2 regions of the [Clostridium] hylemonae DSM 15053 genome follow, and region 2 is predicted to be linked to the other one. Evidence: riboswitches for the same ligand, from Rfam matches in the RefSeq annotation. Region 2 holds a riboswitch; the other holds the start of a gene.

Region 1 (15,586 bases), 290 kb from region 2:
CCGGCTTCCGCTGCGCGATCCGCGAAAAGGAAAAACATCCGCTGGAGCCCGGCATGGTCATAACGAATGAACCGGGACTTTACATTGAAGGTTCCCACGGCATCCGAACAGAAAACGAGATGGTCGTAAGAAAAGGTGACTGTACGGAATATGGACAGTTCCTCTATTTTGAACCGATCACCTATGTGCCGATAGATCTGGACGCCGTCAAGCCGGAACTGCTGTCCCAGGCAGATAAGGATCAGCTGAATGCATACCATGCGAAAGTATACGACATCGTCTCCCCTCATCTGAGCGAAGACGAAAAAGAATGGCTCAGACGATACACAAGAGCAATTTAATTTTTTTAAGGCAGTTGGGGACGGAGGTTTTTTAAAAAACCTCCGTCCCCAACTCATTTCAGCGTGTCCCTTTTTATTTTTACCCTGTCCCCGGTCATATTTTTTCACTCTTTCCACTACACTGGTAATAATAGAATCTATATGGAGAGTTGCCAATGAAGCGATTCTTTGCTCTACTAATATGCGTATTTTTATGTACCCAGTCTGTCGCTCTTGCCGCACCGCCGGACAATACCCTCCTCTACGAAGAGGACACGGGCCAGGAGCAGGAGAAAAACAACGAGGCCGGCGCTGATGACGGCACAGACGCCGGTTCGGATTCCGAATCCGGCCAGGATGCCGCTTCCGGTCTTACGGTCTCCGCACCGTCGGCTGTCCTTATGGAGGCGTCCACCGGGCAGGTGATCTATGAAAAGGATGCCGACGAGCAGCGGCCGCCGGCCAGCGTGACGAAGATCATGACGCTGCTGCTCATATTCGACGCTTTAAAGGACGGTAAAATCAAATTGGACGATTCTGTATCGACGTCCGAGTTTGCCGCCTCTATGGGCGGTTCTCAGGTCTTCCTGGAACCCGGCGAGACACAGACCGTCGACACGATGATAAAATGTATCGCAGTGGCCTCGGCAAATGATGCCTGCGTTGCCATGGCAGAATACATATGTGGAAATGAGGAAGAATTTGTCAAGAACATGAATGAACGGGCCAAAGGACTCGGCATGACCAATACACATTTTGTGAACTGCAATGGTCTTGATACAGACGGACACCTCACGACAGCCAGGGACATCGCTTTAATGTCCCGCGAATTGATCACTACATACCCGCAGATCCGGGACTATTCCATGATATGGATGGAAAACATAACACATACCACCAATAAAGGAACTACCGAATTCGGACTGACCAATACAAACAAGCTCGTACGACAGTACGAATATGCGACCGGCCTGAAAACCGGCTCCACAGACAAAGCCAAATACTGCGTCTCCGCCACCGCTGAGAAAAACGGCATGGAACTGATCGCGGTCATCATGGCTGCCCCGGACCATAAGGCACGGTTCAGCGACGCCACCACGCTGCTGAACTATGGCTTTGGAAAGTGCAACAAATACGAGGAGGACAAAATCGCCTCCATCAAGCCCGTCTCACTGTCGCGGGGCGTAAAAAAAACAGTCAAGGCTGAGCAGACAGAGCCATTTGCGTACATAGATACTACCGGGGCGGATCTGAACAGCATAGAAAAGAAAAAGGTTATGAAAAAGAAACTAAAAGCTCCGATAAAAAAAGGAACCAAAATCGGTGAGATGAAATATTATCTGGCCGGAAAAGAAATCGGCAGCAAAGATATCGTGGCTGGAGAAACCGTAGATGAAGTAAGTTACCAGAGCGCGTTGAAAGACGCCCTGAACGACCTGCTGCTCTAGGCACCGGGGACACGTTAAAATGAATTGGGGACGGGGGTTTTTTAAAAAACCCCCGTCCCCAATTCATTTTAACGTGTCCCCAACCGTCTGTAACGGTTCAGGCATGCGTAGATCTCCTGTTTTCTCGGCATTGCAAGATTTCCCGGAAGATAGGACTCTTCACAGATCACTTTAAACCCAGAGCTGTCCATTTGAGCCGCCAGCTTTTCTATGAGCTGCTGCATCGTTGTCCTGCCGTCCATCATATGTTCTTCCATATATTTTACGATATGGCCAAGACAGGTAAGCTGCTCTGCATCCGCCAGCTGTTCCACATACCGCAGATCGATCGTATCGTGGTTCAGCTGTACCCCGTCTTTTCCGAGCGTCTTTATCTTGATGCGCCCCTTCTGCTTCAGGTCCGGATTGCTCCTTACGAATCTCTTGAATTCCGGCATTTCCGGCTTATCGCCCGGCAGTTCCAGGCTTGGATATTCTCTTGCGGCCGCTTTTGCCGCTTCGGTAATTTCCTTCGGCACGTAACGGTCCATCTGTATGATCTCGTCCGCCACCTGGAAATAAGCCCCGGAGCTGCCGGCCACGATAATGGTGGAGATACCGTACGTCTTATACAAGTCACCGACCCGCTCTATAAATGGCGTGATCGGCTCCATATCGCGGTGGATGACCTGCTGCATCAGTTCATCCCGGACCATAAAGTTCGTGGCGCTTGTATCCTCATCTATGAGAAATACTTTCGCCCCCGCCTCAAGACTCTCTACCACATTGGCAGCCTGCGATGTACTGCCGCTGGCATCCTCGGTGTAAAATGCGTTTGTATCTTTCCCGTTCGGCAGGTCATTGATGAACATGGAGATATCCGTATGTTTGATGCTTCTCCCGTCTTCTGCCCTTAATTTGACTGCGGTGCTGTCCGTAACGACATATTCCCTTCCGTCCCCGGAAATGTGCGGATATACCCCGGCTTCCAGCGCTTTGAGCAGCGTTGACTTACCGTGATATCCGCCGCCAACGATAAGTGTGATCCCCTTTTTCACTCCCATGCCGGTGAGTGTTCCTTTATAAGGCAGTTCAAGCGTGACTTCCATTGATCCCGGCGACACAAATGCAACCGCGTCCTTCATCGGTCTCTGGGAAACTCCGGACTCTCTCGGAAGAATCGAACCGTTGGCTACGAAGGCCGCAAGGTCAAGCCGCTTTAATTCCTCCCGTATAAATTCCCTGTCCACACTCAGTTCCATGACTTTCTCTACTTTGCCGGCGTTCAGCTCCTTGTACATCATGGATTTTTCCACACACGCAGGCAGATAATCATATAGTATCTTGATCAGCTCTCTTGCATTGATCGTACGTCCGTTTGCGGGAAATCCGACTTCAAACCGCACTGTCACGTCACCCGTTCGCTCCTCGATCGTACAGGATGTCCGCTCCAGCACCTCCTGTCCGCAGCGGGTCACCGAAATAATGCCGCTCTTACCTGAGCCTTTCGCCTGAAACGTATAACGGCCGGCCTGGGCGGCAAACTGTCTCGTCACGTAGTCCTGAAGCGCAATGCGCTTATATTTTGTATCATACAGCCGGCCGGGAAATCCCGCGGTGCGGCCCGCCACTTTCACACTCAGCTTCGACAGGGCGGCAAATGGATCGCCCTGAACATGGTCAATGGACAATTCATAACTGCCGAACCGGTAACTGCCTCTCGTACCCTTATATGCCGGATACCCCTTATGGTCAATGCTGTATAACAACTGTTTTAACTCTGTTTCTGATTTCATATGTCCCTGCCCCTTACTCTATTATAATAAATACGTCCGACACCTGTTTCAGAGCTCAACGATCCTTGCCCTGTGATGCACATGAGGCAGAAACTTCGTGAGCAGATCCTTTGTCTTAAACTTCAGATGGCTCGTATTAATTCCGGGGTTGCACCCAAACCACTCACTCTCCGCCACTTCCTTATCCACGATCACCTGTACATAGTCATCCTCATCGTTCAGAAGTCCTGCCACGCTTGCAGAACCAGGAGTAGTGCCAAGGTGCTCCAGCATCTTCTCCGGCGGAGCGAACGACATGTGGGACACGCCCAGTTTCTTACTGAAAGAAGCTGTGTCAAAGGCCTTGTCCGCAGGCATGACCAGAAGGAAAAATGTCGTCTTCTTCTGATTGCAGAGAAATACATTTTTACGGATCTCCGTTCCGATCGCCTTGTCGACAGCCGCGCATTCCTCCATCGAAGCCGCAGGATCATTATCCACACGCTCATACGGTATTTTCAATTTATCGAGTGTCTCATACATTTTCCGTTCCAGCGGCATCCTCTCATCGGTGGGTGCAGTAGTCGTAATCTCACTGATGTACATATCTTCATTCCTCCATTACTCTTATTTTCATTCAATATATTTTCACGTATTTCATTATAGAGCAAAACTAGAAAAAAATAAAGCCGTATGTATCCCCGAGATTTACGCTTTCCTTCCGTCTATTTTATTTTCGATGCGCAGACACGCTTCAATATGCATGATCCAATAATGGGAAAAGGGCATCCGGATCCAGCTGTTGCGAAAATTCCGCGATCGTTTTGCTGTGATAACCGTCCGCATTTATAAAGGGAATTTCGTTAAATTCTTCTCTGTCTGATTCTGCTTAGAAACAGACCAATTCATCAAACAGCCTTTGCCGTAATTCCAGCAGGACGCTTTCCGGCGCGGTAAATAATAGAGTTTTTCATTCTTATATGTTCCAGCCGGCACAAATGTGGTATCTTATTATCATAATGAACATAGCGGCCCGGTAACGGGTCATTTATAACAGTTGTAAAAAGGAGGAATTCTTATGAAATATATACTGGCTTCTGCGTCACCGCGCAGAAAGGAATTATTGGCCCAGGCCGGCTTTGCCTTTGATATTATCCCGGCTGATATAGAAGAGACGATCTCCGGCGGCACTCCGCCCGAGATCGTAATGAATCTGGCCCGCCAGAAGGCGCTTCATGTATGCCGGACACTGTCAGAAGATACATGTACTGTCATCGGCGCCGACACGATCGTTGTATACAAGGACGAGATACTCGGAAAACCTTCCGGACGCGGGGAGGCGCTTGATATGCTCTCCCTTCTGTCCGACCGCACACATCAGGTATATACCGGCGTCTCACTTGTTACAGGAAGCGCCCGGACACCGGCGGTCCACACTTTTTATGAAGTGACGGATGTAACGTTTTATCCTATTTCCCGCCATGATATGCAGGACTATATCGCTACAGGAGATCCTTTTGACAAGGCGGGAGCCTATGGTATTCAGGGACCCTTTGCCATTCATGTAAAATGCATTAAGGGCGACTATAACAATGTCGTCGGGCTGCCCATCGCACGTCTATATCACGAATTAGACAGGAGTGCGTTCCATGGACACTGATTTTCACAGAGTAAAATACGAAAAAATACCCTGAAGATTTCACTTGTGGGAGGAATTGTCTTTGTCATCCTGAAATTTATTATGGCTGTGAAAGGCACTATCATGGCCTCCGTGACCGTAGGGCTTAATGTAAACAATATACGGATCAGCCTGCTTTGACTATCTGTTCTTCTGCCGCTTCTTCTATAGCTTCTCTCATGGCTGCCACAAGTCTGTCTACATGCTTCTTTTCAGCCGTCAGCGGCGGAGTCATCCGGTTCACACTGTCCCCGATAGCTGTTATGAGCACCCTTCTTTTCAGGGCATTCCATTTCACGTCTGCCGCGATCGGAATATCATATTCGCAGCCCACAAGCAGGCCGCGCCCTCTGACTTCTTTAACATGGGGAAGTTCTGCGAGCTTTTTTCTGAGATATTTTCCTACTGTCCTGGCATTTTCACTTAAGTTGTTGTCCAGAATCTCTGATACAGAAGCAAGCGCCGCTGCACATGCAAGTGCATTTCCGCCGTAAGTAGAACCATGACTCCCGGCGCTTAAGGCTTCGGCAACTTCCGTTCTTGCACAACAGGCTCCGATCGGCACGCCGCCGCCCATGGCCTTTGCCATCGAAACGGCATCCGGCATGACTCCATATCCCATATACGCCATTGCGGCGCCCGTTCTTCCCCATCCAGTCTGCACTTCATCCAGCAGAAGAAGCATCTCCTTGTCATCACAAAGTTTTCTCAGTCCTTCCATGAACTCTCTTGTAGCCGGATATACACCTCCTTCTCCCTGCACAGGCTCGATCATGACAGCTATCGTATCTGCGGTCACCTTGGATGCAAAATCTTCCAGGTTGTTGAATTCTGCGTATGAAAATCCCGGAACCACAGGCATAAAACCTTCCTGGACGGCACTGTCCGGCTGCCCTGTAGCCGACATAGCGCCATAGGTTCTTCCATGGAATCCATTCTTTGCCGTTATAATATGATAACGATTCTTTCCGTATTTGTCTGTTCCATATTTTCTCGCCATCTTGATCATGCATTCATTCGCTTCTGCTCCTGAATTCTGATAAAATATTTTGTCCATCCCTACTGTGTCACAAATTTTCTTTGCAAGCAGCGCCTGCGGAACCGTATACGGATAGTTAAACGTATGCACGATATCATCCGCCTGTTCTTTGACTGCTTCTATCACCCTGTGATTTCTGTTTCCCACACTGTTTACAGCGACTCCTCCGTAAAAGTCAAGATAGGCATTTCCTTTCTCATCATAGAGGTACATTCCTTCCGCCCGCTCAGCGACAAAATCATACCTTGGATAAGTCTCTACCATATACTTATCTGTCATTGCCTTCAATTCTTCGGCCGTAAGCCCGGTTTCTCTCAGTCTCATACTAATCTCCTCACTTTCTTCTGCGCCGTATATACAGTTTTCTGAAATAAAAAAAGGACACCGTATATAAAATACGACGTCCTCGTCTGTGACATTTTCAGTATAGACCTTTTCCATTGATCCGTCAATTGTTGTTTCCTATGTATATCATTCCTTCGACAGCTTGTCCAGCAGTCTGTCCTTTACCTGCCATAGACGTTCCGGAATATCTTCCTTTTTCTCCCTGTATAAAGTAATGAAGAAATCCACCGCATAAACAATGATCAAAATGCTTCCGCCGATCCTTCCTATCATAACAGGTATGACACCCACGATGTCAACTATCATATTCTGGAGGAAAGCAAACAACGCCAGCGTGTAGAACCCCCAGGCAATAGAGCTCTCCAGACATATGATCCCTTTATAATTAAATGGTTTCCGGCGGTAATCCCACCATATCTCACCGAATATCTTGTTCATGATTCCGGCTGTGATAAATTCGATAGACGTGGCAAGCAGCATTCCCATAAAAAACAGCTTCACGGGATGTTCACTGTACGGCTGCAGCATAAAAAATACAGTCAGCGCTCCAACGCCGTAAATGGGACATACCGGACACCGCGCAAACCCCCGGTTTGTTATTTTCCGGTTGCACAATGACATGTAGACAGATTCCACAAACCATCCGAGTATACTGTAAACAAGGAACCACAGCACGACATGATACGCGCTCCAGCCAAATATCACTTTATTCCACCACATGTTTATCACCTCTGCTCTTCCTTAGGTACTTCTGCCGAAAGGTTTCATTAACGTAAAAATAGAGTGTTGTACCCCAACACTCTATTTATCTGCACATATTAGTTATACTTACGTTTTCTAGCAGCTTCAGACTTTTTCTTACGTCTTACGCTTGGCTTTTCGTAATGTTCTCTTTTACGAATTTCCTGCTGAATGCCCGCTTTGGCGCAGTTTCTTTTGAATCTGCGTAAAGCGCTATCTAACGTCTCGTTTTCTTTTACGATTACATTTGACATAGACTCACACCTAACCTCCCTCCAGTCCTATATTGTGCACCATACGACTGTTCGGGTATATTTATTGCACTACATAAGATTATAGCACATATTTCTACTACGTCAATATTTTTTCGGCATTTGCTGCAGTTTTTTTCTTTTCTTTGTTTTTCATAACTACAGAATACACCGGAAGGCCTATTAACATAATGACAATACTTCCCACTGAGAGCACCGTTGACTGGAGCCCCGACATGAACAGCTGGTTAATGATCACATACACTCCGCTGACGACAGCAATGATGGGCACGACCGGGTACAGCGGCACCTTATATGTTCTCACTGCGTCCGGGCGGTCTTTCCTTAACTTCATCACACCGATAAAGGTCAGCGTATAGAAGGTCCAGCTTGAGAATACGGCCAGGTCTGTGAGCAGGTTAAACTGCCCGCTGATGGCATAGATACAGCCGATCCCGCCGACGAGGATGATCGAATTTGTTGGAACCTGTGCATTGTTCAGCTTCGCAAGATTACGGCTGTACGGGAAATTGCCTTCCGCTGCCAGAGAATAGGCCACTCTCGAGCCGGACAGCACAAAGCCGTTGCAGGCTCCGAACACGGATATCATGATGCCGACCGAGATGATCTTCCCGCCGATGTCACCGAACACCTTCAGAGCCACCGCGGATGCCGGAGCCGTGAGCGTCGCCAGTTCACTTGCCGGAAGCACCCACAGATAAGCGATATTGATGATAAAGTATACGCCCATGATCACAGACACACCGCCGACGATCGCGATCGGAAGGTCTCTGCTTGGATTTTTCATCTCTCCCGCGATCGCGCCGACCCCGGTCCACCCTTCAAAGGCAAATAATATGGCGACCATGAGCTGCCCGAGCACCACCGCCGGACTCAGTCCGTCACCAACCATAGGGCTGAAGATGGGGTTTGCGCCGCTGCCTTTTACAAATCCAAAAATCATCAGAAGAATGAGCGGGATCAGTTTACATATGGTAAATACAACCTGGATGCTCCCCCCGACCTTCGAGCCGAGGTTATTTAAAAATATGATCAAAATTATGATGCCGATCGCAAGCGGCACAGTAAAGCCTTCCCCGATAAAAAGACCTGCCTGCTGCGCGCACACAACCGCAAGCGCCGAGATCATAGCAGGGTAAAACAGGATCGTCTGTACCCATCCCGCCAGAAAGCCAACTACCGGATTATAGATTTCTTCCAGGTAAGCAACCATTCCCCCTGTCTTCGGTATCATGATCGCTACTTCCGCAAAAGTAAGAGCCGCGGCAATACTTGCGAGACCTGTGATGACCCAGGCGATCATTCCAAGCCCGGGAGCCCCTCCCGTTGCCGTATAAATAGCCTGCGGCTTAAAAAACACGCCGGACCCGATCACACAGCCCACGACCAGAGCCATGGCAGTCGCCACACCTAAATTTTTCTTCAATTCCCGTTTTTGTTCCATAATACATTCTCCTTCGCCGAAATTTTCATAGGGGTCAGACCCCTTTGCCCACAGGGGTCTGACCCCTATGAAGATTCTCACACTATTCAGACAATACAAAAGAGGGTATAGGCGTACTGATAGCGTATCCTATACCCTCTGTATTTTTACCTGAAAGCTTTACTTCTACGGTGGCCTTTAAAGGCTCTTTCCAGAGTCCCATCCACGGCGGGTACCTGCACCTGAAAGTTTCTTGGAAAGATTAGGAGCCTTCCCAATTGCTTCATCGGTTTTCTGCCGTATATCAGGCAGAAATCTTCCTCGCCGCTTCACCTGGCTTTATTCTTTACTTAGTATATGTGTGCCCGGTAAATTTGTCAACCATAGTTATTTTTATGACGTTAATCTTATGACAAAGAAGTTTATGCCCTATGATAACTGTTCCTCAAGAACTTCTCCCGCTTTGGCGATCGCGCTGCTGATTCCGTCCGGATTTTTACCTCCGGCCTGCGCCATGTTCGGGCGTCCTCCGCCTCCGCCGCCGACAAGGCCTGCGATCGCTTTGATAAGGTTTCCGGCGTGGGCTCCTTTTTCTATGGCGCCCTTCGTGGCAGTTGCCATCAGATTTACCTTCCCTCCGGCAGCGGATGCAATGACGATCACTCCTTCGCCCAGCTTATCCTTCAACTGGTCGCCGAGGTCGCGCAGTCCGTTCATATCCACTCCCTCCACTTCCGTGGCAAGGAGTTTCACGCCTTTCACTTCTGTGACCTGATCCATCACATCGCCCATTGCATCTTGAGCGAGCTTGCTCTTAAGGCTTTCCACCTCACTGTGCAGTGTCTTGTTCTCTGCCAGAAGATGTGTGATTTTTTCCGCAAGCTTATCCGGTGAGGCTTTTACAAGCTTTGCCGCCTCCGCAAGCCGCTTCTCAAGCTCGTCGTAATAGTCCAGCAGCCCCTTGGATGTCAGCGCTTCGATCCGGCGCACACCGGCTGCGACGCCCGTCTCGGAAATGATCTTAAACGCCGTGATGACACCGGTATTTTCCACATGCGTACCGCCGCAGAACTCTACAGAAAAATCTCCCATGCTGACAACACGTACGATATCGCCATATTTTTCCCCAAACAGCGCAGCCGCTCCTGTCTTTCTTGCTTCCTCGATCGGCAGATTTTCTACCTTGACCGGCAGAGCAGCCATGATCTGCGCATTGACGATCTCTTCGACCTTCTTCAGTTCCTCCTTCGTCAACGCGGAGAAATGAGTGAAATCAAAGCGGAGCCTCTCTGCATTTACAGAAGAACCGGCCTGCTCTACATGTGTTCCAAGGACAGTCCGCAGCGCTTTATGAAGCAGATGTGTCGCGCTGTGGTTTCTCGCGGACAGCGCCCTGTTCTCCTCATCGACCTCAAGTGTAACCGTATCTCCTGTCTTGATCATACCTTTTGTCACATAGCCGACATGACCGATCTTGCCGCCTAAAAGCTTTACAACATCCTCCACACGGAATTCTCCGTCCGCCGTACGTATATACCCTTTATCAGCCTCCTGGCCGCCGCTCGTGGCATAAAGCGGTGTCTTCTCTACAAATACCGTCCCCCTGTCTCCATCTGACAATGCATCTGTGATCTCCGTCTCTGTCGTGAGAACTGTCACAGAAGATTCAAAGCTCAGATTATCGTAGCCGACAAACTCTGACGTTACCTCCGGAGCGATGGACTCATACACCGTAGCGTCCGCGCCCATATAGTTCGTCACCTCTCTTGCTTCTCTCGCCGTCCGGCGCTGAACTTCCATAGACGCCCTGAAGCCTTCTTCATCGACAGACAGGCCCTTCTCCTCAAGAATTTCTTTTGTGAGGTCCAGCGGAAATCCGTACGTGTCATAGAGCTTGAACGCATGATCGCCCGACAGTGTTTTTTCCCCGTTCTTCTCCATCTCTGCTTCCATCTCAGCAAGAATAGACAGTCCCTGATCTATCGTTTTGTTAAACTGTTCCTCTTCCTTTGCTATGACTTTAAATATAAAATCTTTCTTTTCTTCCAGTTCGGGATATCCGTCTCTGGAGCCTTCAATAACAGTACGGGCCAGCTCTACGAGGAATTCTCCTTCCACGCCGAGCAGCCTTCCATGACGGCACGCGCGGCGCAGCAGACGGCGCAGTACATAGCCCCTTCCTTCATTGGACGGCATAATTCCGTCCGAGATCATAAAGGTCACAGAGCGGATATGGTCTGTGATAACGCGCAGGGATACATCTGTCTCATCATCCTGTCCATATTCTGTCTTTGTAATGTGGCAGACATGGTCTCTGAGCGCTTTGATCGTATCAATATCAAACATGGAATCCACGCCCTGTACAACACAGGCCAGACGTTCCAGACCCATGCCGGTATCTATATTTTTCTGTTCAAGCTCCGTATAATTATTATTGCCGTCATTGTCAAATTGGGTAAATACATTGTTCCAGATCTCCATATACCGGTCGCATTCACAGCCCACCGTACAATCCGGACTGCCGCAGCCGTATTTTGGCCCTCGGTCATAATATACTTCCGAGCAAGGCCCGCACGGTCCTGAACCATGCTCCCAGAAATTGTCCTCTTTTCCAAAACGGAAGATCCGCTCCGGTGCGATCCCTATATCCTTGTTCCAGATCTCCCAGGCTTCATCGTCATCCAGATAGACAGACGGATAGAGCCTGTCCGGCTCAAGGCCGACCACATCTGTCAAAAACTCCCACGTCCAGCGGATGGACTCCTTTTTAAAATAATCCCCAAACGAGAAATTGCCGAGCATCTCGAAAAACGTCCCGTGCCTGGCAGTCTTTCCTACATTTTCAATGTCGCCTGTACGAATACATTTCTGGCACGTAGTGACCCGCTTTTTCGGCGGAATCTCCTGGCCGGTAAAATATGGCTTCAGCGGCGCCATTCCCGAGTTGATCAGCAACAGACTCTTATCATTGTGCGGTACGAGTGAAAAACTCTTCATAATCAGATGTCCCTTACTCTCAAAATACTCCAGGAACATTTTCCTCAATTCATTTACTCCGTATTTCTGCATATATGCCCTCCTGCTTCTATATCCAAAATCCCCGTCAGCCGCAAGCGTCCGGGACTATTTGATACTTAAGTCTTAATTATAAAGAGAACCCGGCTGTTTGTCAACGGGCGGGGACAGGGCAAAATGAGCTGGGGACGGGGGAAAATCGATTTTCCCCCGTCCCCAGCTCATTTTGCCCTGTCCCTGGCTGTTATTTCAGCTCTATTTCTTCTAACTCTTTCGGCGGCAGCTGTTTCGAGGATGCTGCCACGAACTCTTTTATCTTTTTCTGCGCTTTCACAACCTGGATGTTCGTTCCGGCCCCGGCCACGCAGCCGCCCGGACAGCCCATTCCTTCAATGAGACAGCCGTTCATCTTCCCTGCCTTTGCCAGCGCCAGCGTCTTCTTGCACTCTGCAAGTCCTTCCGCGTGTTCAATACTCACTTCCACGCCCGGATAGTATTCCTTCACACATTTTTCGATGGCTTCCGCCACACCGCCGGCTACCGCATAACCGCGCCCGGCCCCGGTCGCATTGTGGAAGGAGGATTCCGCCTCATATTTGGTCAGGTCTATCTCTTTCGCGTCAAACATCGCCTGAAGCTCCTCAAAAGTTATTACGAAATCCACATCGCTTCGGACGGTCCTGCGCATAGCCTCCAGCTTCTTCGCCGCGCAGGGACCTACAAATACCACCCTTGCCTCCGGGTGTTCCTGTTTGATCGTCCGGGCGGTGGCCACCATCGGCGTCAGCTCCTGTGAAACCTGGTCGATCAGATCCGGGAAATACTTCTTGGCAAGCATGGCCCAGGACGGACAGCAGGAAGTAAGAAGGAAAGGAAGCTCTCCTGTTGTCACTTTATTGACATAATGATGTGCCTCCGCCACCGCCCCGATGTCGGCGCCCAGAGCCACCTCGTACACCTCTGAAAATCCCAGTTCCTGAAGCGCGGCCTTTAGATTTCTCGGCGTGATATTGTCCCCGAACTGGCCGGCAAAGGCCGGCGCGATCTCAGCTACGATCTCATCCCCCTCTGTAAGCGCGCGGGCCAGCTGGAATATCTGCGACTTGTCCGATATGGCGCCGAACGGACAGCTCACCATACACATTCCGCATGATACACACTTTTCATTGTTGATGCGCGCGCGCCCGCAGTTGTCCGATTCTATCGCTCCCACGCCGCACGCCTTCTGGCACGGGCGTTCTTTCCTTGAAATAGCGTCATAGGGGCAGACAGACTTACACTTACCGCATTTGATACACTTCTCCTGGTCAATGTAAGAACGGCCCTTTACCATGGAAACAGCGTCCTTCGGACAGACTTCCATACACGGATGAGCCAGGCAGCCCTTACACATGTTGCTGACCTCATATCCCCGCTCTTCACACGCTTCACAGGCAGAAGGTATCACCTGCATGAGAGGCGGCTCATAATATTTGTCGGAAATATTACTGGATTCCACGCCGGCGGTCAGATGCACCGGCTTATTCTCCGGCCGAAGAGACAGCCCCATGGCCAGTCTCAGCCTTTCCCGCACGACCGCCCGGGCCCGGTACACACTCTCCCTGTACTTCGCGGTATCTTCATTTACCATCTTATAAGGAATAGCCTCCATATCATCGTTCAGCGTCTCTGCATTCGCCTTAAAACCAAGTCTGGCAACTTCCTCGAATACTCTTCTTCTCAGCTTCCTGACCGTCGTATCCAGTCCTCTCATCATAAAGCAGTTTCCTCCTGAATATTTTCCACTAATTTACTTCTTCCACCACTATACTGAATCGTTAAATTTCTGTCAACAACCGCACTTGTACTAAATCAAAAACATGAAGCGCAATTTATTCCCCGCTTAGACTACGGCAGCGCCGGTACTCATCTTACTCCGCTGTCTGCAAGATCTTCTGCGCGTAATAAACAGACTGCATCGCGTCCTTCCCGTAAAAATCTGCGCCGATCATTTCCGCATATTCTTCGTTCAGCACCGCTCCGCCCACCATGACTTTGCAGTCCGGCTTATCCCTGCGAAGGAGCTTTATCGTACGCTCCATGCTGACCACCGTCGTCGTCATGAGCGCGCTTAGTCCGACGAGGCGCACATCCTCCGAGACAGCCCTGAGGACAATTTCCTCCGGCGGCACGTCCTTCCCAAGATCAATGACATCAAAGCTGTAGTTTTCCAGCAGCACTTTTACAATGTTCTTCCCGATATCGTGAATATCCCCTTTGACAGTCGCCAGGATGACCTTTTCTTTTTTCTGCGCGCTCTCCCCGCTTCTGGCAAGTTCCTCTTTCAGCACGGCAAATGCAAGCTTTGCCGCATCCGCGCTCATGAGCAGCTGCGGGAGAAAAACAGTACCTTTCTCAAATCCTTTCCCGACCACGTCAAGCGCAGGAATGAGATACTCATTGATGATCTCAAGCGGAGCCTTCTCTTTCACAAGCCGGAGAGCCGCCTGGTACGACTCCTCTTTCAGGCCCTTTTCTATCGCGCTTTTAAGCGTCATCTCCGACATCTGCACAGGCGCAGACGTCTGGCTGCCGTACTGTGCAATATACTGCTCACAGTTATGGTCGAAGTTCATGAGTGCGCAGAAGGAATAATAAGACCGCATCATGTCCTCCGAGGATGGATTGATGATCCCTGCGCTCAGCCCGCTCTGCATAGCCATCGTGTAAAAGTTTGCATTGACCGCCGGACGGAACGGGAGGCCAAAGGAGATATTGGAGACACCGAGCACCGTGCGCACGCCGTAGCATTCCCTTACTTTGCGGAGCGCCTCAAGCGTTACCTTCGCCCCTTCCGGCTCGGAACTGATCGTCATCGCAAGCACATCAATGACAATATCCTTTCTGTCGATGCCATATTTTGCAGCTTCCTCGATGATGTTTCCGGCGACCTTCACTCTCCCGTCTGCGGAATCCGGAATGCCATTTTCATCGATCGTAAGTCCGATGACTACGCCGCCGTATTTTTGGATCAGAGGAAATACAGCATCCATGGATTCCTTTTTTCCGTTGACGGAATTGACCATCGGTTTACCGTTGTATATGCGCATGGCCGCTTCCATCGCCTCTATGTCTACCGTATCGATCTGAAGCGGAAGGCTCGTGACACTCTGCAGCTCACAGACGACTTCCCTCATCATGGACACTTCGTCTATGTCCGGAAGGCCGACATTCACATCCAGTATATGCGCGCCCTTCTCCTGCTGGGTGATTCCTTCTCTCAGAATATAATCAAGATCATGTTCTTTCAGCGCCTGCTTAAATTTACTTTTTCCTGTCGGATTGATCCGTTCGCCTATGATCACCGGCCTGTCCCCGAGGACGACTCCCTGCCCGTAGGAGGAAACAACGGTCTCTTTCTTACTCGTCGGCACAGCAGGCACAAGCCCCGCGCACCGCTCGGTCATTGCCTTGATATGTGCGGGCGTTGTGCCGCAGCAGCCGCCGATCACACACGCTCCCTTTTTCACGATCCTGCACATTGCCTCTGCAAAATGCTCCGGGTCCACGTC
Region 2 (15,586 bases):
GCGTCGGACTTGACTGTTCCGGGCTTGTTCAGTATGCACACAGGGTGGCTGGAATTTCCATCCCAAGAAACTCAGAGGCGCAGTATGCGGCCGGTCAGAAAGTTTCAATTCCGCAGCCGGGCGACATCTGCTGGAAGCCGGGACATGTAGGCGTTTATATCGGCAACGGCAAGATGATCGAAGCACAGCAGACGGGTACCAATATTATGATAAGTAATGTCAGAGCAGTAGGTTATGCAAGATATTGGTAGGAAATAACTGGCAATTTATGTAAATATATTGAAAAAAATAGAAAAATGTAGTATTCTGACCTTAAGGTATGCGGGGGCGTATGAGAAAGAACGACAGAAAGTTTGTATTTCTGCCGTACAATAATTAATAAGGATGGGTGAGAATATGAAGAAACGATTAGGACAGGCACTCATCACTACTTTAGTGATGAGTTCTTTAGTTGCAGCACCTGTTTTGGCGGCGCCTGGCGGCGTGGATGAGCTGGAAGGCCAGAAACAGGCAGTCGAAGCCCAGGCGGAGGATGTCAATGCCAGGCTCGTCAGTCTCCTTGTGCAGTTTGATGCATTGAAACAGGATATGGCCGGCCAGAAAGAACGTATCGCCCAGGCGGAGAAAGACTATAAGGAAGCCAGTGAAAAGGAGCAGGAACAGTATGAAGCAATGAAGCTTCGTATACAGTACATGTACGAGCAGGGGGATACGAGCTTCCTTGAGACTGTAGTATCCGCCAGCAGTTATTCCGATCTGGTCAATAAGGCGGAATATGTGCAGAAGGTACACTCTTACGACAGAAAGATGCTCAAAGAGTACGTTGACACGAAAAACGAAGTGGCATCTCTGAAAGAGGAACTGGAGTCCGGTGAAGCCGAGATGGAGGCAATGGCGGAAGACTTAAGCGGACAGCAGGCGAATCTGGAAGGTACTTTGTCTGATATGAGAAGCCAGATAGCGGATTTTGACACACAGCTGGCGGCGGCAAAGGAAGAAGCGGCCCAGCAGCTTGGCGAGCTGACAGAAGATACAGAGAACATGACCGCATCCATCGATAACAGCGGCTCAGATGATGGGGCCGGCGGCGGAAAACCATCATCCGGAGGAAGTACAGGCGGCGCGGCCGCAGGCCAGACGTCGAAACCGACCGGAAATACAGGCGGCAGTACAGGCAGTTCTTCAAATAACAATACGAGTAAGCCCTCTAACAACAACGGTGGAAGCAATACGAGCAAGCCGTCCAACAATAACAGCGGCAATACAAGTAAGCCAAGCAACGCGTCACTCGGCCAGCAGATTGCCTCAAAGGCATGTACATATGTAGGAAATCCGTACGTATACGGCGGCACGAGCCTGACGAACGGGGCCGATTGTTCCGGGTTCGTTCAGTCTGTACACAGGCTGTTCGGTATCTCCACACCGAGAGATTCCTGGGGACAGCTGGCAGGAGGAAAAGCGGTCACTTACTCGAATATACTGCCCGGCGATGTCATCGTGTACAGCGACCATGTTGCCATCTACATAGGCGGAAACCAGATCGTCCATGCGTCTAACAGCAAGCCGTACCCGGCGGGGGGAATTAAGATAAGCAGCCCCGCAAACTACAGAACGGTTCTCGGAGTGAGACGGTACTGGTAATAAAGAAACTTACAGAAGAAATTCTCACTACAGAAAAAATGCAGGAACAAGCCTGTAAATGCAAGAAAACCCTTGCATTTACAGGCTTTTTGTGGTAATATACAACAGTCGCAAAAAAACACGCATATGGTTGTCTGCATCGGTGCCTAAGCTCGGTTGAGCCGGTTTTGCAGAAAAGAAATGTGCGGAAGAAAGAAAACCAAATGGAGGAAAAAGACATGAGTGTTATTTCAATGAAGCAACTTTTAGAAGCAGGTGTTCATTTCGGACATCAGACAAGAAGATGGAACCCTAAGATGGCTCCGTATATCTACACAGAGAGAAACGGTATCTACATTATCGATCTGCAGAAGTCTGTAGGCAAAGTTGACGAGGCTTACCAGGCAATCTCTGACATCGCTGCAGAGGGCGGCTCCATCCTGTTCGTAGGTACGAAGAAGCAGGCACAGGACGCTATCAAGACAGAATCTGAACGTTGCGGAATGTTTTATGTAAATGAAAGATGGCTTGGCGGTATGCTCACCAACTTCAAGACGATCAAGAGCAGGATCAACCGTTTAAAAGAGATCGAGAGAATGTCTGAAGACGGAACATTCGATGTGCTGCCGAAGAAAGAAGTTATCCAGTTAAAGAAAGAATGGGAGAAGCTTGAGAAAAACCTTGGCGGCATCAAAGAGATGAAGAAAGCGCCGGACGCGATCTTCGTAGTAGATCCAAAGAAAGAAAGAATCTGTGTACAGGAAGCTCACACACTCGGCATTCCGCTTATCGGAATCGCTGATACAAACTGTGATCCGGAAGAGCTTGATTATGTGATCCCGGGAAATGATGATGCTATCCGTGCAGTTAAATTGATCGTTTCCAAGATGGCAGACGCTGTTATCGAAGCAAACCAGGGAGCAACCGGATACGAGGAAGAATATGTTGAAGGTGAAGGCGCTTACGAAGAGACAGCAGAGGCAAACTAATATAGAAGGAAGGTAACTTCCGGAACATAATATAGATGGAGGACGATAAGATGGCAATTACAGCTAGTATGGTAAAAGAGTTAAGAGAAATGACAGGCGCAGGCATGATGGACTGTAAAAAAGCTCTTAACGAGACAAATGGAAATATGGACGAGGCAGTAGAATACCTGAGAAAGAACGGACAGGCCAAAGCTGAGAAGAAGGCCGGACGTATCGCGGCAGAAGGTCTCGTTATGGCTGAGGTAAAGGAAGATAAGACAGCAGCGATCGTAGAGGTTAACTCTGAGACTGACTTTGTAGCAAAAAATGCAGAGTTCCAGGGATTTGTAAAGGCTGTCACAGAGCAGGCACTCGCGACAGACGCAGCTGACATGGACGCGTTTATGGCAGAGGCATGGATCGCAGACACTTCCAAAACTGTAAAAGACGCACTCACAGAGAAAATCTCTGTTATCGGTGAGAATCTGAACATCAGAAGATTTGAAAAAGTAGTGACAGACGGATGTGTTGTATCCTACATCCACGGCGGCGGCCGCATCGGCGTTCTCGTGGAGGCTTCCACAGATGTTGTAAATGACGACATCAGAGCTTGTCTGAAGAACGTAGCTATGCAGGTTGCAGCAATGTCTCCGAAGTATGTATCCCGCGACGAAGTTTCCCAGGATTACCTGGATCACGAAAAAGAGATCCTGCTTGCCCAGGCGAAGATCGAGAACCCGGATAAGCCGGAAAATATCATCGAGAAGATGATCATCGGACGTCTCAACAAAGAGATGAAAGAAATCTGTCTGCTTGACCAGGTATACGTACAGGACAGCGATCTTACAGTTGCCAAGTATGTAGAGAAGGTTGCAAAAGAAGCAGGCGCTGACATGAAAGTTACGAAGTTCGTTCGTTTTGAGACCGGAGAAGGCCTTGAGAAGAAGAACGAAGACTTTGCTGCTGAAGTTGCGGCTCAGATGGGACAGTAAAATAGAATCTACAGTGTCTTTTTAGAAATATTGGTCCTCACAAATGGCGTATGCGCGCTGTTTGTGAGGATTTTTTTGCGCAAAAACAGTTCGGTCTTCCATCAATGATTGACAAAAAAATCACTATGTGCTAAAATTAAAATATCAGAAAATTATAAAGATATAATTAATTAAACAATTAATAATACATAATAAAAACAAATAAACAGAATAATAAGTCGATAAATGGTGAGAATTTTAAAATGAGAAAAAGACATTTTATCAAAAAGGGAAAGCGATTCGTATGTATATTTTTAATTCCATTATTTGTATTAACAATCTCCGGAGAAAAAGCGGAGGTTGTTTTTGCTGATGATGGAAAAAATATTACTCAGAATTGGGCGGCTGCGGCAGTGTTTTATAATACAACAGCGGATGAAACAGAAACATATCATATGACGGATGAAGAATTTATAAATACTAAGACAGAGTTAGAATCGCGGTTAGTGTATGCGTACAGTACATATTACAATAAATTGCCGGAAGCAGAAGGGGAGGCGTTGAAAGAAGCACAAAAGGCGTGGATCGACTGCTATTATTCCTATGTCAGTGCTTTGGAGCAGCGCTGGCTGGAGCCGGTGAAGATTTTCTTTGGTGTTACAGGAAAAGAACGGCGCACTAATGTATACCGGGAATTTATATTGCTGCTGCTGACGAACCGGATCACGGATCTGGAAGAGTGGAATGCCGGTGAATTTGCTGAGATGGAGGAGGCATTTGCGCCTTTTAAGAAAAGCGAATTAGAAAAAGAAAAAGAACAGCTGCAGGTAGATATGGGATTGTGCCTTTATGTGATCCAGGAAGAATACAGACAAAAGATCAAAGCGGCGCATAAGAAGTATTTTACATTTTTGGAAAGTGATGAGAGATTCATCTCATTGATCACCAATGAGAATGAGATAATAATTACGGCAGAAGGACTGCTCCAGGTACAGCGGATGAGTTATTTGACCAGTGTCCACTATCAGGGGTGCCGTTTTTTCCGCCGGGAACGGGAGGAATGATTATGCGGTAGGGAAGGTTGATTAGGTTAGGAAGATGTGACAATGATGATGTATCAATTTTAATTCAGTGAAAGGAGCTTGAGAATGAAAAAAAGCATAGTAACGATTTTAGTGATGGCTATGGCTCTGTTTCTCGTGTCCTGTTCTACGGAAAAGCAGGATAAAGGATCCGGCAGTACAAAAGTGAAACTGGATGAGCTGTCAACGCCGGCGGAAGAGAGCAAGTGGGAGCGGACCACATCCTCAGAAGAAGTTCTTGAGTTTTGTAAAACAGTTGCGGAAAACAGCGGCGGCCGGATCATTCTCGATGATACAAGCTTTAAGACGGAGCTGGGGACACCGATACCGTACATGATCATAAGCGACAAGGCGCCCAAAAGCCCGGATGAGGTCGATGAAGATAAGGGAGTAGTCTATGTAAACTGTAACATTCACTCCGGCGAAGTAGAAGGCAAGGAAGCTATGATGATATTTGCCAGGGAAGTGGCCCAGGGGAAGCATGATGAACTGCTGAAGGATCTGGTTGTTGTTATTGTTCCGAACAGTAATCCGGACGGCAATGACGACCTTGATAAGAACCGGATCGAGACCCAGTTTACACCTAAGCTGGTCGGTACGCGGACAGAAGGAAATGGCCTTAATGTCAACCGTGATATGACGAAGCTTGAGAGTGCCTGTGCTCGTACGATAGTTCAATTGATGAATGACTGGAATCCTGTTCTTTTCATTGACGCCCATGCAACGGACGGCTCTTATATGCGTCATGCAGTAACTTATAACTGGGGATTAAATGCAGGAACAGATCCGGAGCTGTTAGAATATAACCGGGATGTATTCTGTTCCCGTGCTCTGCGCAAAGATTCCTATCTGGAATCTAAGGGGAAAGTATCTGTTCCGTATGGGAACTGGGGATATTACTATAGCGGCATCGTGGACGAAGGATGGCGTACGTTTGAGGATTATGCCAGATACACGACCAATTATGCCGGGCTGCGCAACCGTCTGGCTTTGCTGCTGGAAGTTTATTCCTATGATGAATTTTCCAAGCGCGTCGAGACACAGTATGAGTGCATTTACGGTGCGTTGAAGGTGGTTGCAGAAGATAAGGATGAGATTAAGGAAATGATCGCCGCGGCAGATGCCCGGTCTTTGGAGCGGGAGAAAAATGGAATCGATCCAAAACGTGATATCGTTGCGCTGAACTCCGAGATGACACCAATGTCCTTTGAAGGGAAGGATAAACTTACTGTTTTGTCATATGAGACTGACGAGGAAGGGCAAGTGATAGGAACGAGATTATATGACGACGAGGGGGATCCGTATGATATAGAGTATGGAAAGCCCGTTGACTACGAGACGGAATATTGGGGCACATTCGTTCCGACAGAGGTTGAAACCATGGGGGCCTATTATTTAATTGATCAGGACTGTGCTGAATTTGCTGAGCTTATGAAATTCCACGGTGTTGAGATGACTCAGCTGAAAGAGGAAATTACGCTGAATGCTGAGGATTATCTACACTTTGGTATTGAATCATATACAAGCGGCGGCGCCGTTATTGACGGCACTCCCCGTGATAAATATGAAGGGCATTATCAGACGCTTGTCAAAGGCGGATGGGTGCAGGGAGATAAGTCCATAGTCATTCCCGCCGGCACCTATGTGATATCTACTGCGCAGCGTTTTGGTTCCTTTGCGGCCTTAATGTGTGAACCTGCCGCTGTTGACGGAGGAGTGGCCTGGAATTTCTTTGATGATTATTTTGACAGCAAGGACGGAACCTTCCGCGCAAATTACAGCAATACTGTAACTGCAGAGGCCGGTACCGAGAAAGAAAGAACGGAAGAGATATCGATGCCTATATTGAAGATACCAAAATTTGATACGATAAAATAAAATGACCGGCCCATTTCGTAAAGTATTATTGAAATAGAACTCTTTTCGTATAGCCGCTGCAAAATGGATGTATGATCATCTGTGATGCAGCGGCTTCTTATTGTCGGTAAGGCATCAGTAATCCCTTCATATCATATTTGTGCTATACTATAATATACTGTGACAGAATTCGACCAGGAATATATAACAGACACGTGTAAGGAGAGATACAAAAGACAATGACGATCGGAATCATAGAAGACGACAGATTATTGAACCGGGCCCTGAACATCGCCCTGAACAAAGAAGGATTTGAGACAAACTGCGTTTATACATACCGGGAAGGCCTTAGGATGGCGCAGGAAAGGAATGATCTGCTCCTCCTCGACATCAGCCTGCCAGATGGAAACGGAATAGAGCTGTACCGGGAGATTCTTAAGACGCGGAGCATCCCGGCCATTTTTCTGACGGCACGGGACGAGGAGGCGGACATGCTGACGGCATTTGACGAAGGGGCGGACGACTACGTCGTGAAACCGTTTCCGATGAAAGTGCTGCTTAAGCGGGTGGAAGCTGTGCTAAGAAGAGGGGCAGACCAAAGCGGCAGACTTTCCTGGGAGGGACTTTGCCTCTATCAGAAAGCCAAAAGAGTTTGCCTGGAAAACAGGGAGATCCAGTTGACGCCGAAGGAGTACCGGCTTCTGGAATTTATGATGGAGCATAGAGGGCAGGTACTGTCAAAGGAGAGTATTCTGGAGCATGTCTGGGACATTGACGGTCAGTTTGTCGGGGACAACACAGTCAGTGTCACGGTGAACCGGCTGAAGAAAAAAATAGAACCTGACGCCCGGAATGGGAAGTTTATAAGTAATGTGTTCGGCATGGGATACCGGTTCGGCAGATGATATTTTATCGGGGCAGAGAGGAGAGAAGTGGAATATGTGGATCTGGATAGCGGGAGCGGCTCTCGCGGGGGCGGTCTTTGGGGTTGGCGCGGCGCGGCTTGCCGGAAGGAAGTGCAGGCAGAGAGAACTCGGGGAGATATCAGACCTTGCGGCGCATATATTGAACGGGACGGAGATCGCGGGCAGGGCAGCCTGTGAGGAGACACTTTACGCCCGCATAGAAAATCAGCTCATACGAATACAGAGAATGACACGGGGAAAGCAGGAAGAGGCTGAAAAAAGCCGTGAGCGTATCCAGCAGCTGATCACGGAGATCGCGCATCAGATGCGAACGCCTCTTGTCAACATGGAGACATATCTCGAATTTCTGCAGGATGAAGACATAAGCCAGGAAGAGGCAGAAGAATATGTTACCGCGGTCCAGCTGTCGGAACAGAAATTACATTTTCTTGTGGAGAGCTTTATCAAAATGTCCCGGCTGGAGCATCATATTATACAGATCAAAAAGGAAGAGACAGACCTGGCTGCCACAATTTTCAGCGTCGTTTCACAGATGAGGAAAAAAGCAGGGGAAAAGGGAATCCGCATCTACGCAGAAGTGCCGGAGAACCTCTTCTGTCCGCATGATGCAAACTGGCTCGGCGAAGCGCTCGTCAATGTGCTGGACAATGCTGTAAAATACAGCGCTGACGGCGGAAGCATAGAGTTGTCGGCTGTGAAAAACGACATGTTTCTCAGAATACGGATACAAGATCACGGTATCGGCATAGAAGAAGGGGAGGAAAATAAAGTATTTCAGCGTTTTTACCGCGGCCGCCGTGTCACGGCGGAGGAAGGATTCGGAATCGGCCTTTATCTTGCAAGGGAGATCATAACGCGTCACGGCGGATTTATGAAGATATCGCGGGAGGAGCCAGGAATAGCGGCGGAAATATATCTTGAAGCTTCCGGTTGTCAGTAGTTTGTTAGATTTGTCCTTTATACTGTAAGAGAACAAAGAAAGGAGGCATAAGAATGGAGATCGTAAAGGCAGCAGGCCTTCAGAAGTATTATACGAATGCGTCTTATGAAGTACGCGCCCTTGACGGCGTCAGCCTTACAGTGGAGGAAGGGGAATTTCTGGCGGTCGTCGGGAGTTCCGGCAGCGGGAAGAGTACGCTTTTAAATATGCTGGGCGGGCTGGATGAACCTACTGCGGGAGGGGTGTGGATCAGAGGAAACAGCCTCAGAGACATGAGCAGAGAGGAACGCACCATTTTCCGAAGAAGGAATATCGGATTTGTATTTCAGCAGTACAATCTTGTGCCTGTGCTGAATGTATATGAAAATATCGTCCTGCCGCTGAAGCTGGACGGAGCCCCCATTGATGAAACGTTTATAGACCATATCATAGACGTACTGGACATAGGGGAAAAGCTTTATGAGATGCCGGGGACGCTCTCCGGCGGCCAGCAGCAGAGGGCAGCCGTGGCGCGGGCGCTTTCCGTGAAGCCGGCGATCGTTCTTGCGGACGAGCCTACCGGCAATCTGGATTCCGGCACGAGTATGGAAGTGATGGGGCTCTTTAAGACGTGTGCAGAGCAGTTTCATCAGACGCTGATCATCGTCACCCATGAGGAAGAAGCTGCCCAGATGGCGGACCGTATCGTACGCATCGAGGACGGGAAGATATGGGGACAGGAGGGGAGGCCATGAGACAGAACGGCAGGCATACTCCGAATGCAAATACTCCGGTCATACGGATGCTCTGCGCGGCAGTCTCAAAGAGCAGCAGGGGCAGGAACCGGATTCTTCTTGGCGCGGTCATACTCGGAATTGTAACGCTCTGTATGGTATTCGGCGTTTCCTTCGGCAAGATTCAGGCGGAGTATTTAAGATCCATACGGCAGTCCGGCACAGCCGCGTCCACATATCTTGAGGACGGGACGAAGGCCCAGTACAACAAGATCAAAAGTCTGAGCTATATCCGGGAGGTAGGGAGAAGCTGGACGCCCGGATATGCATATAAAGAAGCCGGCGGTGAAAGTCTGTGTGAAATAACAGTGTTAGATAAGACGGCCTGGGATGTGATGGAACGCCCTGCTTACACCGGCATAGAAGGGCACTATCCGCGGAAAGCCCAGGAACTGATGCTGCCGGTGCGCGCGCTTGAGGATCTGGGTATCCGTACGCCGGAAAAAGGAATGAAACTCCACTTTATAATAGAGATAGGACTGTTCCGGACGGAAAAAGAGACCTTTACTCTGTGCGGATGGTACGAAGACTATGCGGAGCCGGCCTCGAATATGGCCAAGGGCTACATATCAGAAGAAAAGCTGAAAGAATGGGGCGGCAGTATGGAAAAGCCGGATCATCTTCTCATCCGGCAGAAAGACAGCATGGATGGCCGGCGCACAGAGGAAAAGCTTTATGACGATATCCGGATGGCCGATACTTCTCAGACATTTACAGGCGGTAATACATATGCATACGATGCGGTAAACCGGTTCATGGGCGGTTACGGCATGGCGGCATTCGGCGCAGTCCTTGTGCTGGCAAGTATATTCTTTCTCATCCATAATGTCATGCACATATCCATGGCAAAGGATATCCGGCAGATAGGGCTTCTGAACACGATCGGCACGACGGCGAAGCAGATCCGCGGCATTTATTTCAGACAGATACTGCGTATTCTGGCGGTGGGAATACCAGCCGGTGTGCTGATCGCGGCGTTATTGCTGTCAGCTGTGGTTCCACAGCTTCTCGGAAGGCAGTATCTTGCCCGTTATGGCGGGGCGGCCGGACTGGATGTTCTGCGCCCGCAGATGCTTGCGCTGGCGGCGGTATTTACCGGCATTGTGACTGCGGCTGCGGCGGGAGAAACGATATACCGGGCGGTCAGCCGCTCCTGCATAGAAGCAGCGAATTATAACGGGATAGAGCAGCCAAAGACAAAGAGGAGGGTTAAGAAGGCGGCGGCACTCAGACGCCGGACACCAAAACGGGAACTGTGGTATATGGCATGGCAGAATCTGTGCCGATTCCGGGGCAGATCTCTGCGCACGGTACTGTCGCTGTTTCTCGGACTGGAGGTGGCGCTCTCAGCAGTGGTGATCGCCTCGGGGGCAGATCAAAGCCACGCCATAGAAGCGCGGCCCGATATTCTCGTGGCCGGGGAGTTCAGCTCCTGGGGAAAGGCGGAAGGCTATGGGGAGGAATATAAAGGCAGGGATCCACAGGATGACCCGCTGGAGACAGAGGGCGGCAACCTGGCCCTGACTTCGGACAATGATTATGATTCCTTCTCGCCGGTTGGCGAAGAAGTAAAAGAGGAACTGCTGGCGGTGGACGGAGTAAAGAAGGAAGAGTCATACGCCGCCGAGGGCGGCTATATGTGCCCGTTGTATACGAGAAAAGGGGTCCGTCCCATGGTTGCGGATAAAGAATCAGAGACAGATGAAAACTATACCGCCAACCTTGATACAGTCATACAACTTATTGAAGCGGGAGAGAGCGGTACGATACAGATCCTGGGCCGGAAGGAGATAGAGGAGCTGAAGGAATTTGCGGAAAAAAGCGGCTCACCGGCTGACATGGAGAGTCTGGAGAACGGCACAGGAGTATTGCTTCTGCATGACCATATACTATCTCCGGCCAAGGAAAAGCAGGCAGAAGAAAGTGTGGGGGAACCGATCCTATTTTCAAGGTTATGGTCCAAGAAAGAGCGTGACAGGCGGTTGAACGCCACAGCGCAGGAACGGGAGAAGATGGGGGATATTGAGACAGAAAAATCGGAGAAAATGACACTGTGCGGTTATATGGATACAAAGGCAGAAGGGTTTCCGGCTCTGAGACGTACGTGGCACGGCCCCCGCATTGACTATTTTGTCATCAGTGAAGAGGGATTTAAAAAGCTTGGAACGGCAAAGAAGACCTTTTATATGGAACTGAATGTGGAAAAAGGCAAGGAACTGTCGGCCGAGAAAGCAGTCCGCAGGATCTTAACGAGGGAGAACGGCAGGCGGGGGGATGAGGCCGGATTGTTTCTTATCAGCAAGGCCGGACTGCTTCAGGAAGCCCAAAGTTATATACGAGGAAGCAGACTCATTCTGGGCATTCTCAGTATGGTGCTTATCGCCGCCGGTCTGATGAATTATCTGAATATGATGGTGACGGGCCTTTGGTCGAGGCAGAGGGAATTTGCCCTTATGGAAGGGGTTGGAATGACACGCAGGCAGCTGTGCGGGATGCTTGTGATAGAAGGGCTCTATTACTGCCTGCTGACCGCCGGCCTTATGCTGACGGCCGGAAGCGGCATACTTTTCCTGGTACATCTTTATATGAAGGCGAAGCTTGCATATTTTACATTTACCTGCCCGTGGGCAGTGTTTGGCGTCATGATTCTCGTACTGGCCTGTATCTGTGTCTGTGTGCCGCTGGCCGTCTCGAGAAAAACAGGAAGGACAGGGCTTGCAAAACGGCTGGCACAGTCAAATTGATTGTCAATAGATAGACAATCGTGTGAAAAATAAATCAATTGAGCGAGATGTTAATAAAAAAACAATTATTGACAGAATATTTAAATGTCGTTATAATCTAAGTAGTTTCATATATCGGATGATGGATTTAAGAGAGTCTATCTGCGGGATAGCGCCGAAGGGGAAAGGGATGACCGAAACTCTCAGGCAAATGAATTAGATTCGGACGATACTCTGGAGGACAGGGGTGAGTATGGATATCAGCAGGATATTTATATTTGCCCCTTTTTGTATATGAGAAGTCTGGTTAAAATGCCGCCATCACCGTTTTAACATGGAAAAGTGAATAAACAGACAATGGAGGAGGAAAGAATATGGAATTAAAGACACCGCTGTATGAAGCGCATGTGAGGGCAGGCGGAAAGATGGTTCCGTTTGCCGGCTACACACTGCCGGTGCAGTACGGCACCGGAGTGATCAAAGAGCACATGGCTGTGCGGGAGCGCGCAGGCCTGTTTGACGTTTCCCACATGGGAGAGATCCTCTGTGAAGGAAGGGACGCGCTTGACAATCTTCAGATGCTTCTGACGAACAATTTCGCGAATATGTCAGACGGACAGGCGAGATACAGTCCGATGTGCAATGAGAAAGGCGGCACGGTAGATGACCTCATTGTCTATAAGGAAGCAGATGACCGTTATTTTATTGTCGTCAACGCCGCAAACAAAGATAAGGATTACGAATGGATGCTGGCGCACCAGTCGGGGGAAGTCACGTTTACCGATGTGTCCGAACGCTATGCCCAGCTTGCGCTTCAGGGGCCGCAGGCGATGAAGATCCTCAGGAAGATCACAAAAGAAGAACATATCCCGCAAAAGTATTATCACGCGGTGTTTGACGGGGAGGCCGGCGGGATCCCGTGTATCATTTCAAAGACAGGATACACAGGCGAAGACGGGGTAGAACTGTATCTGGACAGTGAAAAGGCCGGGGAAATGTGGGATCTCCTGCTGGAGAACGGGAAAGAGGAGGGACTGATCCCATGCGGCTTAGGCGCCCGGGACACACTGCGCATGGAGGCTTCCATGCCTCTCTACGGGCAGGAGATGGACGAGGATGTGACACCGCTTGAGACCGGGCTTGGATTTGCCGTGAAGATGTCAAAAGAAGACTTTATCGGGAAAAAGGCGATGGAAGAGCAGGGAGAACCAAAGAGGAAGCGCGTGGGACTAAAAGTGACCGGGCGCGGGATCATCCGGGAACATCAGGACGTATATGCGGAAGGTAAGCTGATTGGCCATACGACGTCCGGCACACACTGCCCATATCTCGGATATCCGGTGGCTATGGCGCTTGTCAGCGCAAAATACGCGGAGCCCGGCAGGACAGTGAGCGTTGAAGTGCGCGGACGGATGGTGGAGGCTAAGATCGTACCGCTGCCGTTTTATAAAAGAAGCAAGTAACTGCAAACGGAATAGAAAAAGTAAAATAAAGAAAGGAATGAATGTTATGGAATTAAGAGAGGATATGAAGTATTCAAAATCCCATGAATGGGTAAAAGAAGAAGGAGACGAGGTCGTGATCGGCCTGACGGACTATGCGCAGTCCGAGCTTGGAGATCTGGTGTTTGTCAATCTCCCGGAAGAGGGGGATGAGCTCACGGTCGGAGAGTCCTTTGCGGATGTGGAGTCAGTGAAGGCTGTGTCCGACGTATACGCACCGGTTTCCGGCGTTGTAAGTGAGATCAACGAAGAGCTTCTCGATACGCCGGAACTTATCAACGAGGCTCCGTATGATGCGTGGTTCGTAAAAGTAAAAGAGATATCTGAAAAGGAAGAACTGTTATCCGCCGGCGAATATCAAGCATTCGTGGAGAGCGAGAAAGAGTAAGGAGGTGTGCCTGTGGGCTCATATGTTCCAAACACGGAAGAAGAACGAAAAGCCATGCTGCATGAGATCGGCTTTTCGTCTATAGATGATCTGTTTATCCATATTCCGGATGAAGTAAAGGTGAAAGACGGACTGAATCTCCCGGAGGGGATGTCCGAACTGGAAGTACGAAGAAAAATGCAGGGTATGGCGGCAAAAAATACGGTGTTTCCTTCCGTATTCAGGGGAGCGGGCGCGTACCGCCACTTTATCCCGTCCATCGTCAGGAGCGTGATCTCCAAGGAGAATCTCATGACAGCTTACACCCCATATCAGGCCGAGATCAGCCAGGGGATCCTGCAGTCGATCTTTGAGTATCAGACGATGATCTGTGACCTGACCGGCATGGATGCCTCCAATGCCTCTGTGTATGACGGGGCGTCCGCAGCCGCAGAAGGAGTAGCCATGTGCAGAGAGCGGAAGCGGAAAAAGGCATTTGTTTCAGCCACGGTGCTGCCCTATGCGCTGGAAACTGTCAGGACATACTGTTTCGGCAATGAGATGCAGCTGGAAGTGATACCGGAAAAAGACGGCGTCACGGACCTTTCATATCTGGAAGAGCATATCGATGAAGAGACGGCCTGTGTCTACATACAGCATCCTAATTACTATGGCAGTCTGGAGGACGCTGAAAAGGCAGGAGAGATCACTCACAAAGCCGGAGCGAAATTTGTCATGGGTGTGAATCCGGTCTCTCTCGGCGTGCTGAAGACGCCGAGGGAATACGGCGCCGACGTGGCTGTCGGGGAAGGCCAGCCGCTCGGACTGCCGCTCGGCTTCGGAGGGCCGTACCTCGGGTTTATGACCTGTACGGCCGGCATGACGAGAAAGCTGCCGGGCCGTATCGTCGGTGAGACGAAAGACGCGGCCGGAAAGACGGGATATGTGCTGACGCTGCAGGCGAGAGAACAGCATATCCGCAGGGAGAAAGCTTCCAGCAATATCTGTTCCAATCAGGCGCTGTGCGCCCTGGCAGTGGGAGTCTATCTGGCGGCCATGGGACGCGGGGGGATACGAAGCGCGGCCGTCCAGTGTATGTCCAAGGCACATTACATGGCGGAGGAACTCGGAAAGATCGGTTATGAGACCGTAAACAAAGGAGAATTCTTCCATGAGTTTGTTACCTCTTCAAAAGTGCCTGCAGCCCAGGCGCTGGAGAAGCTTGAAAAGGAAGGGATCCTCGGCGGGTATCCGCTTGCGGACGGCACCATTCTCTGGTGCTGCACGGAGATGAACACGAAAGAAGAAATTGACAAGGTGATCCATATTCTTAAAGGAGGTGCGGTAGATGCTGATATTTGAAAAAAGCAGATCCGGAAGAGGAATGCATATGCTCCCCGAGTGCGACGTGCCGGCCGTGATGCCGGAGGCAAAGGATATGCGTGAGTCTGCGCTGCATCTGCCGGAGATGTCGGAAAATGACCTGAGCAGACATTATACGGAGCTGGCGAAAAAGTCGCACGGTGTCAACGACGGCTTCTATCCGCTTGGTTCCTGTACGATGAAGTACAATCCGAAGATCAACAATGACATGGCAGATCTGCCGGGGTTCACAGAGGTCCATCCGCTGCAGCCGGAGCATACGGTGCAGGGATGCCTGGAAGTTATCGGCACGATCGAGAAGTATCTGTGTGAGATCACGAGGATGGACCGTATGACGATGCAGCCGGCAGCAGGCTCACACGGAGAATTTACGGGGCTTTTGCTCATAAAAGCGTATCATGAGAGCCGGGGCGACACAAAGCGCACGAAGATCATCGTGCCGGACTCTGCCCACGGGACCAATCCGGCAAGCGC

What was found. Region 2 has a riboswitch for glycine ahead of gcvT (glycine cleavage system aminomethyltransferase GcvT). Riboswitches for the same ligand answer to the same signal wherever they lie in the genome.
Region 1: linked by a shared signal. The riboswitch ahead of LAJLEIBI_RS07715 (APC family permease) and the one ahead of gcvT (glycine cleavage system aminomethyltransferase GcvT) in region 2 are both predicted to bind glycine.

The regions. Positions count from the first base shown of each region.
Region 1 covers NZ_CP036524.1:1,672,576-1,688,161, reverse strand. Annotated here, with positions in the region: gene LAJLEIBI_RS07755 (aminopeptidase P family protein) at 1-341, shown strand, start outside; gene LAJLEIBI_RS07750 (D-alanyl-D-alanine carboxypeptidase family protein) at 497-1,768, shown strand; gene LAJLEIBI_RS07745 (ABC-ATPase domain-containing protein) at 1,837-3,543, opposite strand; gene LAJLEIBI_RS07740 (prolyl-tRNA synthetase associated domain-containing protein) at 3,592-4,128, opposite strand; gene LAJLEIBI_RS07735 (Maf family protein) at 4,601-5,182, shown strand; gene LAJLEIBI_RS07730 (aspartate aminotransferase family protein) at 5,328-6,563, opposite strand; gene LAJLEIBI_RS07725 (putative ABC transporter permease) at 6,711-7,304, opposite strand; gene rpsU (30S ribosomal protein S21) at 7,403-7,579, opposite strand; gene LAJLEIBI_RS07715 (APC family permease) at 7,677-9,041, opposite strand; glycine riboswitch at 9,178-9,237, opposite strand; glycine riboswitch at 9,241-9,353, opposite strand; gene alaS (alanine--tRNA ligase) at 9,450-12,089, opposite strand; gene LAJLEIBI_RS07705 (4Fe-4S dicluster domain-containing protein) at 12,280-13,791, opposite strand; gene LAJLEIBI_RS07700 (homocysteine S-methyltransferase family protein) at 13,946-15,586, opposite strand, start outside.
Region 2 covers NZ_CP036524.1:1,379,609-1,395,194, forward strand. Annotated here, with positions in the region: gene LAJLEIBI_RS06365 (C40 family peptidase) at 1-251, shown strand, start outside; gene LAJLEIBI_RS06370 (C40 family peptidase) at 397-1,641, shown strand; gene rpsB (30S ribosomal protein S2) at 1,860-2,609, shown strand; gene tsf (translation elongation factor Ts) at 2,660-3,580, shown strand; gene LAJLEIBI_RS06385 (hypothetical protein) at 4,015-4,623, shown strand; gene LAJLEIBI_RS06390 (M14 family metallopeptidase) at 4,708-6,519, shown strand; gene LAJLEIBI_RS06395 (response regulator transcription factor) at 6,738-7,403, shown strand; gene LAJLEIBI_RS06400 (sensor histidine kinase) at 7,438-8,364, shown strand; gene LAJLEIBI_RS06405 (ABC transporter ATP-binding protein) at 8,418-9,098, shown strand; gene LAJLEIBI_RS06410 (ABC transporter permease) at 9,095-11,881, shown strand; glycine riboswitch at 12,000-12,089, shown strand; gene gcvT (glycine cleavage system aminomethyltransferase GcvT) at 12,235-13,323, shown strand; gene gcvH (glycine cleavage system protein GcvH) at 13,370-13,750, shown strand; gene gcvPA (aminomethyl-transferring glycine dehydrogenase subunit GcvPA) at 13,763-15,091, shown strand; gene gcvPB (aminomethyl-transferring glycine dehydrogenase subunit GcvPB) at 15,078-15,586, shown strand, end outside.